DNA from 4 places in the Kitasatospora sp. NPDC048662 genome. Region 1 is predicted to be linked to each of the others. Evidence: riboswitches for the same ligand, from Rfam matches in the RefSeq annotation. Region 1 holds a riboswitch; each other region holds the start of a gene.
The links. Region 1 has a riboswitch for cyclic di-AMP ahead of ACZ6R9_RS29720 (C40 family peptidase). Riboswitches for the same ligand answer to the same signal wherever they lie in the genome.
Positions count from the first base shown of each region.

Region 2: linked by a shared signal. The riboswitch ahead of ACZ6R9_RS05860 (M23 family metallopeptidase) and the one ahead of ACZ6R9_RS29720 (C40 family peptidase) in region 1 are both predicted to bind cyclic di-AMP.
Region 3: linked by a shared signal. The riboswitch ahead of ACZ6R9_RS20485 (M23 family metallopeptidase) and the one ahead of ACZ6R9_RS29720 (C40 family peptidase) in region 1 are both predicted to bind cyclic di-AMP.
Region 4: linked by a shared signal. The riboswitch ahead of ACZ6R9_RS26680 (transglycosylase family protein) and the one ahead of ACZ6R9_RS29720 (C40 family peptidase) in region 1 are both predicted to bind cyclic di-AMP.

Region 1 covers NZ_JBVJHA010000015.1:82,341-84,529, reverse strand. The annotation lists gene ACZ6R9_RS29720 (C40 family peptidase) at 134-1,198, opposite strand; cyclic di-AMP (ydaO/yuaA leader) riboswitch at 1,209-1,390, opposite strand; gene ACZ6R9_RS29715 (C40 family peptidase) at 1,727-2,189, opposite strand, start outside.
Region 2 covers NZ_JBVJHA010000001.1:1,206,571-1,208,759, forward strand. The annotation lists gene ACZ6R9_RS05850 (alpha/beta fold hydrolase) at 1-361, opposite strand, end outside; gene ACZ6R9_RS05855 (YiaA/YiaB family inner membrane protein) at 479-769, opposite strand; cyclic di-AMP (ydaO/yuaA leader) riboswitch at 986-1,149, shown strand; gene ACZ6R9_RS05860 (M23 family metallopeptidase) at 1,160-1,927, shown strand; gene ACZ6R9_RS05865 (DUF3995 domain-containing protein) at 1,941-2,189, opposite strand, start outside.
Region 3 covers NZ_JBVJHA010000007.1:45,071-47,259, reverse strand. The annotation lists gene ACZ6R9_RS20485 (M23 family metallopeptidase) at 1-942, opposite strand, end outside; cyclic di-AMP (ydaO/yuaA leader) riboswitch at 948-1,101, opposite strand; gene ACZ6R9_RS20480 (hypothetical protein) at 1,474-1,668, opposite strand; gene ACZ6R9_RS20475 (PP2C family protein-serine/threonine phosphatase) at 2,056-2,189, opposite strand, start outside.
Region 4 covers NZ_JBVJHA010000012.1:13,755-15,943, reverse strand. The annotation lists gene ACZ6R9_RS26680 (transglycosylase family protein) at 51-1,307, opposite strand; cyclic di-AMP (ydaO/yuaA leader) riboswitch at 1,292-1,465, opposite strand; gene ACZ6R9_RS26675 (hypothetical protein) at 1,964-2,189, shown strand, end outside.

The DNA.
Region 1 (2,189 bases):
AGAGGTTAGCGAGTCGGACGGATTCAGTCCAAACCCTGACAACTTCGAATATTCGACCGCGAATCGGACACCGGAACGAGAGCGGCCCGACACCCCTTGCGCGGGGTGCCGGGCCGAAGGCTCCGAGCGGCCGTCAGATCCGGACGATCTTGTTGATCGGCATCACGGTGGCGGACTCGTAGCGGACCTGCGCACCGGTGTGCGGGGCGTGCACGATCTGCCCGTTGCCGACGTACATGCCGACGTGGTGCTGGTCGCCGTAGTAGATGATCAGGTCACCCGGCTTGGCGTTGGCGATGTTGGTGCCGAGGCTGGTGCCGGCGCCCGCCTGGGCCTGCGAGGTGCGCGGGATCGAGACACCCGCCTGGGCGTACGCCCACTGCATCAGGCCGGAGCAGTCGAAGGTGGTCGGGCCGGCCGCGCCGTAGGAGTACCAGCTGCCCAGCTTGGACAGCGCGGCGTTCATCGCGGCACCCGCGTAGCCGGCCGGGGCCGGGGCGCTGAGGTCCGTGCGGGTGTTGTCGCCGCGGGAGGCGCGCTCGGCCTGGCTGCGGGAGGAGTCGGCGGCCTTGGCCTCGGCTGCGGCGAGCTCGTCGCGCTCCTTCTGGGTGAGCGTGTTGAGCAGCTCCCGCGCCTGGGCCAGCTTGGACTGGATGTCCTCCTTGTCGGCCTTGAGGGCCTTCGTGGTGGTGTCCAGTTCGGCGAGCTTCTGCTCGGCCTCCTTGCGCTGCCCGTCGAGCTTGGCCTGCTCGGCCTTGAAGCTCTTGAGCAGGTCGGACTGGGTGGCGCCGACCGTGTTGAGCGCACCGGCCTGCCCGAGGAAGTTGTCCGGGTTGCTGGAGAGCATCAGCTGCATGGTCTGCGGGATGCCGCCGTTGCGGTACTGCTCGGCCGCGATGGTCGCCAGGCGCTCCTGAACGGTGGTCACCTGGTCCTGCTGCCGGGCCAGCTGGTCCTGCAACTGGGAGACCTGCTTCTGCAGGTTCTGCTGCTTCTCGACGGAGGCGTTGAACGCCTCGGTCTTCACCTCGGCCTGCTCGTTGAGCTGGTCGACCTGCTGCTTGACCTGGTCCTTGGTGGGCGCCGGGTCGGCGTGCGCACCACTCTGGGCGGACAGCGCGACGGCGGTGGCGGCAGCGGCAGTGAGAATCGAGACCCGGGCACGGCCGACGGGCTTGGGACGGCGATGGGACGCCACGAAGGCGGACTCCTTCTTCCTCACACCGCCTACCGGGTGAGCTGACGGGTTCGGGCCGGAAGAGATGCCCTACAGCGCCTCACCGGCCACTGTCGCGGCCGACCTGGCGCCGATTCACCCCGGGGGAACGTGGTTCCCCGGCTCCGTTCGACAGCACCCCCGCAGGGGTATCCCCGTCGGCGGATCTCGTTCTGACGATCCGCCCGCTGCGTCACGGACTCGGCGGCGACCCCCACCGTCGCCCCCCTTGGGCGATCGACTCTGCGGCGGTCGAACTATGACCCTAGTAACCGATCCGTGATCCGTTCAAATCCTTGTCGGAAAAAAATCTGAATCTGAGTCAATTTCGATTACGAATCTGACCGAACGTAAGGGATCCGTTGCACAGTGCGTAGCATTTCCCACCGCCCACCCGGAAAACGCGACGCCCGGACGTGTTCGAGATCACAGCAGGATCTCGACCCGCCCGGGCGTGTCACAGCGCGTCAATTGTCGCCCTGAAGGGCGTATGTCTGGTTTGTCGGGCCGTCAGACCCGACGGATGGTCGAGATCGGCATGGCGTCGACCTTCATGGTCTTCACCACGTCACCGGTGTGCGGCGCGTGCACCACCATGCCGTTGCCGATGTACATGCCGACGTGGTGCCGGTCGCCGTAGTAGACCACCAGGTCGCCGGGCTGGGCGTTGTGCCAGTCGGTGCCCACGCTGGTGCCGTAGCTGCCCTGCGCCTGCGAGGTGCGCGGCAGCGAGACGCCGGCCTGCGCGTACGCCCACACCATCAGGCCGGAGCAGTCGAAGTTGCTCGGGCCGGTCGCACCCCACACGTACGGCGCACCACGCTTGTCGAGCGCCTTCTGCACCGCGATCCCGGCGTAGCCGCCGGCCTTCGGAAGGTTGGCCAGGTCGACCCGCTCGGCACCGCGCGAGGCCGCGCCGTCGCCACGCGTGATCGACAGCCGGTCGGCGGAGGAGAGCTGGTTGAGCAGGCTC
Region 2 (2,189 bases), on a different contig from region 1:
CGGCGGTCCGCCCGGGGGCGAGCGCGGCCGCCCGGACCACGGTGGCGCCGGTGTAGGAACTGCCGGCCAGGACGGCGCCGCGCAGGTCGAGGTGGTCGAGCAGGGCGACCAGGTCGTCGGCGATCGCGGCGGGGGAGTAGTCGGTGAAGCCGGTGGAGGACTCGCCGAGGCCGCGCAGGTCCATGGTGATCACCCGGTGCCCGGCGGCGGTCAGCAGCGGCGCGAGGTGCCGGTAGGTGGTGCGCTTTTCGAGCATGCCGGGCAGCAGGACGACCGGGACGCCGGTGCCGGGGGTGTCGTCGTAGGCGATCCGGCCGCCGGGGACGTCGAGGTACCGGGTGGTGCCGAGGGTGCTGTTCATCGCGGGCCTCCTGGGCGGGCGTTGCGGCGCGCCGGGCGCTGGAGGCCCGGCCGACTGCCGATAGCCACAAAGCTAAGGCTAATAGCCTTAGCCGTCAAGGCCGGGCGGCCGAACCGGTCAGATGCCCTCCACCTTGAACGGGTCGTGCTCGGCGAGCAGCTTGTCCAGCCGGGCCTTGTCCACCCGGCTGGTGATCGCGCCCTCCTCCTGGCGGTCCCGGATCACCTTGGCCAGCGTGAACGCGGAGGTGATCTCGTACAGCAGCCCGACGGCGAGGAAGGCGCGCATCCAGGCGCTCACCGGCAGGTAGGCGATCCCGAGAGCGAGTGCGGCGGTGGCCAGCCCGAAGGAGAGGGCGGCCTGGGCGAAGTAGGCGGCGGTGGTCCGGTGCGGCACGGTTGCGGTCATGGCACCAGGGTCGCGTCGGCCCGGGAGCGCGGCGTGAGTACGGATACTCAACCACTCGGTCACAATCCGTCAGCTTGGCCCTGGTGAACCGTCATAAATCACCCATAGGGCGTCAGGAAATCTTCGCCGTCTCGTGGTAGCGGCTTGGAATCATGGGGTCCATAGGATTAACGTTTGATAACGCAGCGCGGTCGGCAACGCCGTAACCATGCGGCACCGTGCGCCACGCCTAATCCACTTGGGCACACCCCTCGGGGCGTCCCAGGAGCCGGGGAACCACGTTCCACCGGGGTGAATCGGGACGGCCCTGGGCCCGACCGTAGGAGACCTTCCACCTCCGAACCCGTCAGCTAACCCGGTCGGCGGCAGGGAAGGAAGGAGCACGCCCCCGTGGCGTCGACCTACAGCGAGAGCACCGGCACCCAGCTGCTCGACCACCCGGTCGAGCCGGAAGCCGCCCGGCACCGGCTGCCCCGGCAGTCCCGCACCGGCGCGCCCCTGCTGGGCGTCACCGCGATGACCGCCGCGCTCGGCGCCACCGCACTCGCCGCCACCCCCGCGCAGGCCGCCGCCCCGGTGCCCGTCACCGCCGCCGACGAAGCCTCCGACGGGCTGCTCGCCGGCGACCCCGGGCTCGCTCTCGCCGCCCGCATCCAGCAGCAGGCCGACGGCCAGCGCACCGCCGCCGACGAATCCGCCCGGCTGGCCGCCGCGCAGGAGGCCGAGGCCAAGCGCGCCGCCCAGCAGGCCGAGGCCGAACAGGCCGCGCACACCCTGCCGGTGGCCGGCTACCAGCTGAGCGCGCAGTTCGCCCAGTCCGGCGCGCACTGGGCGCACCTGCACACCGGCCTGGACTTCGCCGCCCGCACCGGCACTCCCGTCGCCGCCGTCGCCGGAGGCACCGTCACCTCGGCGGGCTGGTCCGGCCCCTACGGCTACCGGGTCATCCAGACCCTGCCCGACGGCACCGAACTCTGGTACTGCCACCTCTCCCGGATCGCCACCGCCTCCGGCCCGGTCACCTCCGGCACGGTGCTCGGCGCGGTCGGCGCCACCGGCAACGTCACCGGCCCGCACCTGCACCTGGAGGTCCGCCCCGGTGGCGGCGCCCCGGTCGACCCGCTGCCCTGGCTCCAGCAGCGCGGCCTGCAGCCGTAGGGCCGGTCCGCGCTCACCGACGGCCGCCGCCTCCTTCGAGGATCCGGCGGCCGAACACCGCGCAGCCGAACAGCACCCCACCGGCCAGGAAGAACGGCTCGTACAGCACCGTCGCGAAGCGGGCCATCGCGTCCAGCTCCGCCACCGAGCGGTGACCCGCCGCCAGCGCCAGCCAGTCCGGTACGGACGGTGCGGCGTGCACGATCAGCAGCACCGCCGTGCCCCGGGCCGCCCACAGCAGCCGGCGGGCCGGCAGCCGCCC
Region 3 (2,189 bases), on a different contig from region 1:
GGGGTCGATGTCGGAGCCGTAGTTCGGGGTGGTGCGGATCTCGAAGTGCAGGTGCGGGCCGGTCACGTTGCCGGTGGCGCCGGAGAGACCGATCTGCTGACCCGCCGTCACGGCCTGGCCGGCCGAGACGGAGATCGAGGACAGGTGGGCGTACTGGGCGTACTTGCCGTCGGCCAGCTTGATGATGACCTGGTTGCCGTAGGCGCCGCCGTTGCCTGCGGAGACCACGGTGCCCGCGGCGACGGCCTTGAGGCTGGTGCCGGTGGCGACCGGGAAGTCGATGCCGGTGTGGTAGCCGGAGGCCCAGTTGGAGCCGGCGACCTTGTAACCGGTGGTGACCTTGCCCGGCGCGGGGGCGACGTAGGTGGCGGACGCGCTGGTGCTCGCGGCGGCCGGGACGGCGGTGACCGCGGTGGCGGCCGGGGCCGGGGGCACGGGCTGGGCCTTGACGGTGCCGGTGGTGGCCGACTTGACGGTGCCGGTGGCGGCCGGCTTGGTGGTGTCGGCCGGCTTGACGGCGGCCTTCGGCGCGGCGGCGGTGTCCGTGGAGGTGGACTTGGCGGCCGGGGCCTTCGCGGGGGCGGCGGCCTGACCGTTGATCGCCAGCTTCTGGCCGGGGAAGATCAGGTCGGGGTTGCCGCCGACCACGGAACGGTTGTCCTGGTACAGCTTCTCCCAGCCGCCGTCGACGTGCTGCGCGGCAGCGATCTTGGACAGGGTGTCGCCGGAGGCGACCCGGTAGCTGTGCGGGGCGGCGGCGTCGGCGACGGGGGTGGCCTCCGCCGTGACCGTGGCCGGGCGGCTGCCGGCCTGGTCGGTGGAGGTGTGCGCGGAGGCGGCGGTGACCGGGAGGCCGATCGCGGCGCCGGCCACACCGGTGGCGATGGCGATCCGGGCGATGGTGGCCAGGCGCGGCTTGCGGTGCTTGCCCTGAGCGGACATGAAGGCGTTCCTCTCCGACGCCTGCGAGGTGAGCTGTCGGGTTCGGGCGAGAGTTGCCCGGCCGCGGAACTGCGGCTTCACCCCGAGCCGTTCCCGGTTGTTCCCGGGCCCGGCGACTTACCTGTGGTTCCCCCGCTCCTGCCGTGGCGTGGTATCTGGTCGGCACCGGACGACGGCAGGACTAGGCGTTCCGTCCGGTGGCCCGCCCGGTCACTGGCCGGGCTGCGGAGGAAGCAAATCCCACGGCCCGTGAGGCTGGCAAACGCCGATCGGCCCCGCTCCCGGGATCGGGAAGGGGCTGACGATCCACCAGGTCACGCTGTGCCGACACCGCCACTGCGGTGCGCGTACGGGATCATGACGGTGCGCGTACGAACCCCGCACGGTGGGCGACTTCGGCCACCGTGCGCGTTCGGGCGCGGACCTGGCGTGACGTCGCGGGTGAGCCTGGTCACCCGCGGGCAGGCCGAATGGACGGCGCGGGGGTGCATCCCGCCCGTCGTGGCGTGCCGCCGGGGAGCCGACAGGCCGTCAGCCCGCGATCGACGCGATGGCCTTGGAGACCGAGGTGAGGAACTGCTGGATCGGGCCGGCCATGGTCGACTGGCTGAGCATGAAGCCGAACAGGGCGGCGACGATGGCGTGCCCGGTCTTCAGCTGCTTGTTGCGAATGAAGATCGCGACGATGATGCCGAACAGGACAAGCGCGGAGACGGAGAAGGCCACCGGGACTCACTTCCTCGATTCATGGCGGGGGTTCGGTGGAAGCCGGCGTTGGCTCCCAGGCGGAAACCGGCCCCTGCCCCCCGTGTCCCCACCACTCCATCCGGACTCAGTGTGGTCTCTCGTGCTGAGTGCGTAAAGGACTTGCCCGGTCGCTCGGTGCCCGAACCCGCCTGGCAGGACTGATTTTCGCCGACCGCGACGATAGCGGACTGGTTCTGACAACCCGTCGGCGGGCGGCGGTCGGTGCTGGCCGGCGCGGCAAACCGGCAGGCAGATCCGGCATCGGCGCCCGGCCCGGGCGGCGTACCGGAATTGGCCGAAGATCATCGCCCGGGTTTGACACTCCGTGGACACTCCGCGCTCACCGAGTCTGCACCTGACGGGAGTTCAGCGGCGCCAGATCAGCAGCACCGCGCGGTCGTCGTTGACGTGCTTGGCGACGGTGTCGATCAGCCGGACCGCGGCGCCGGACCGGACCGCCCCGGGGGCGGTGGCGACCAGCCGGTCGGCCTCGCCCATCA
Region 4 (2,189 bases), on a different contig from region 1:
GGTGTCCGCGGTGCGGTCACCTCATGCGCGTGTGCGCGGTGTCAGGCGTTTCAGACCCGACCGGCGAAGTCCGGCGCCCAGTTGGCGATGGTCTCGGTCTTCACGCCGGACTTCGGGTTGGCGGCCTCGACGTACTTGCCGTCGCCGATGTAGATCGCCACGTGGTAGACGCCCGAGTTGGCGCCGTTGTTCGACCAGAACAGCAGGTCGCCCGGCTGCAGGCTGTTCAGCGAGACCCGGGTCGAGTAGTCGGCCTGGTCCGCGGCCACGCGCGGCAGGCTGATGCCGGCCTGGCGGAACGCGGCCTGGGTCAGGCCCGAGCAGTCCCAGCCGCCGTTGCCGGTGCCGCCGTAGATGTACGGCTGGCCGACCTTCGACAGCGCGAAGTCGACCGCCGCGGCCTTGGAGCCGGTCGCCTTGAGGGCGGTGGTGGCGGTCGTGGCGGTGGTGGCGGTCGTGGTGGTGGCGGGCTTGGCGGGGGTGCTCGGCTGCGCCGGGGCGGGGGTGCTCGGCGCCGGGGTCGAACCGGAGGACTTGCGGGCCGGGGCGGACTGCTTGGCCGGGGTCTCGGCGACCGAGACGTTGCCGAGCGCCAGCTTCTGACCCGGGTAGATCATGTCCGGGCCCTCGGTGAGGACGGAGCGGTTCAGCTCGTAGAGCTTCTCCCAGCCACCCTCGACGTTCTGGTGCTGGGCGATGGCGGACAGCCAGTCGCCCGCCACCACGGTGTAGCTGCCGGCGGCCTGGGCGCCCTGGTCGGCCTGCGGCTGGGCCGGGGCCTGCGGGCGGCTCTGGGCCTGGCCCTGACGCTGCTGCGGGGCCGCCTGCTGGGTCTGCTTCGGAGCCTGCGGCTGGGCGGCCGGCTTCGGGGCCTGGGTCTGGGCGGTGGTGGAGCCCGTGGAGGTGTTGACCTGCGGGGCGGCGCCGCCCTTGGTCAGACCGGCCTGGACGGAGCACACCGGCCAGGCGCCGGGGCCCTGGGAGGCGAGCACCTTCTCGGCGACGGCGATCTGCTGGTCCTTGGTGGCCAGGTCGGCGCGCGGGGCGTAGGCGGTACCGCCGAAGGCGGCCCAGGTGGAGGCGGTGAACTGCAGGCCGCCGTAGAAGCCGTTACCGGTGTTGATCGACCAGTTGCCGCTGGACTCGCACTGCGCGACCTTGTCCCAGGTGGCCACCGACGCGGCGGAGGCGGTACCCGCGGCCAGGCCGGGAACCGTGAGGCCGATGCCCACCACACCAGTGGTGGCGATCAGACGGCGGGCGCGCTTGGCGCTGATGGGCAGCATGAAGATGCGTTCCTCTCCCACGCCTGCGAGGTGAGCTGTCGGATTCGGGCTGGAGTTGCCCGGCCGCGCGCACCTCTCGGCGCGCCCGGCTTCACCCCAAGCCCCGGACCGGTCCGTCAGGACCGCCCCAGGGCGACTTACCTGGTTCCCCCGCCCCTGCCGCGGTGCGTTTCGCATGAGCCGGCCCACCCGGCGGCAGGATTCGGCGTTCCGGGCGAGCTGGGTCCGTGTGTCCACGAACGTGGGCAGGAGATTAAGCGGATTTAAGGATGATTCGCAAATTCCTGTGACGGCCGTCACCGGGCCCGGAAAATGCGATCAAGGAATTCCGGACGAACTCCGCTGTGCGTGGCCGGAACTGGGCTGCCGTCAGGAAGTTGTCGATCTTGTGCCCGTTTTGGGTGGTTATGGCACTTGTCGGACGAAAGTTCACCTCTGTGGTTGTTTGGGAGTCAGTCGATGGGTGATTTGTGAGCTTCTGTCCACTCTGCTCCGGCGTCCAGGGCCCATTGCTGACGGGTCATGGAATTGCCCCCGTCACCCATTTCTGCCGAACTGGTGGATGACGGTACGTCAGAATGCTTAGTCGCCTCGGAAGTCGCCGATTTCCACCGAACCCGCCACCTATGCTGCCCCCGACGATTCGGAGTCCCTGCGCGTTTCGGGAGGCGGCCATCGTGGAGCAGTGGGAGAACGGGCGGCACCGGCGGCCGTTGCTGGGCCGGCGGCGAATGCTGACCTGGCTGGCGGTCGGGACGGTGACGGCCGTCGGTGGGGGAGTGGTGCTGCGGCAGTCGCTGGCCGGGGCGGAGCCGGTGGCGGGGGCGGTGGACCAGGGCGGGCGCAGGTGGTCGGACGCCAAGGGGTGGGGCGGGAAGGTGCCCGGGGCGGGGAGTGCCGTGC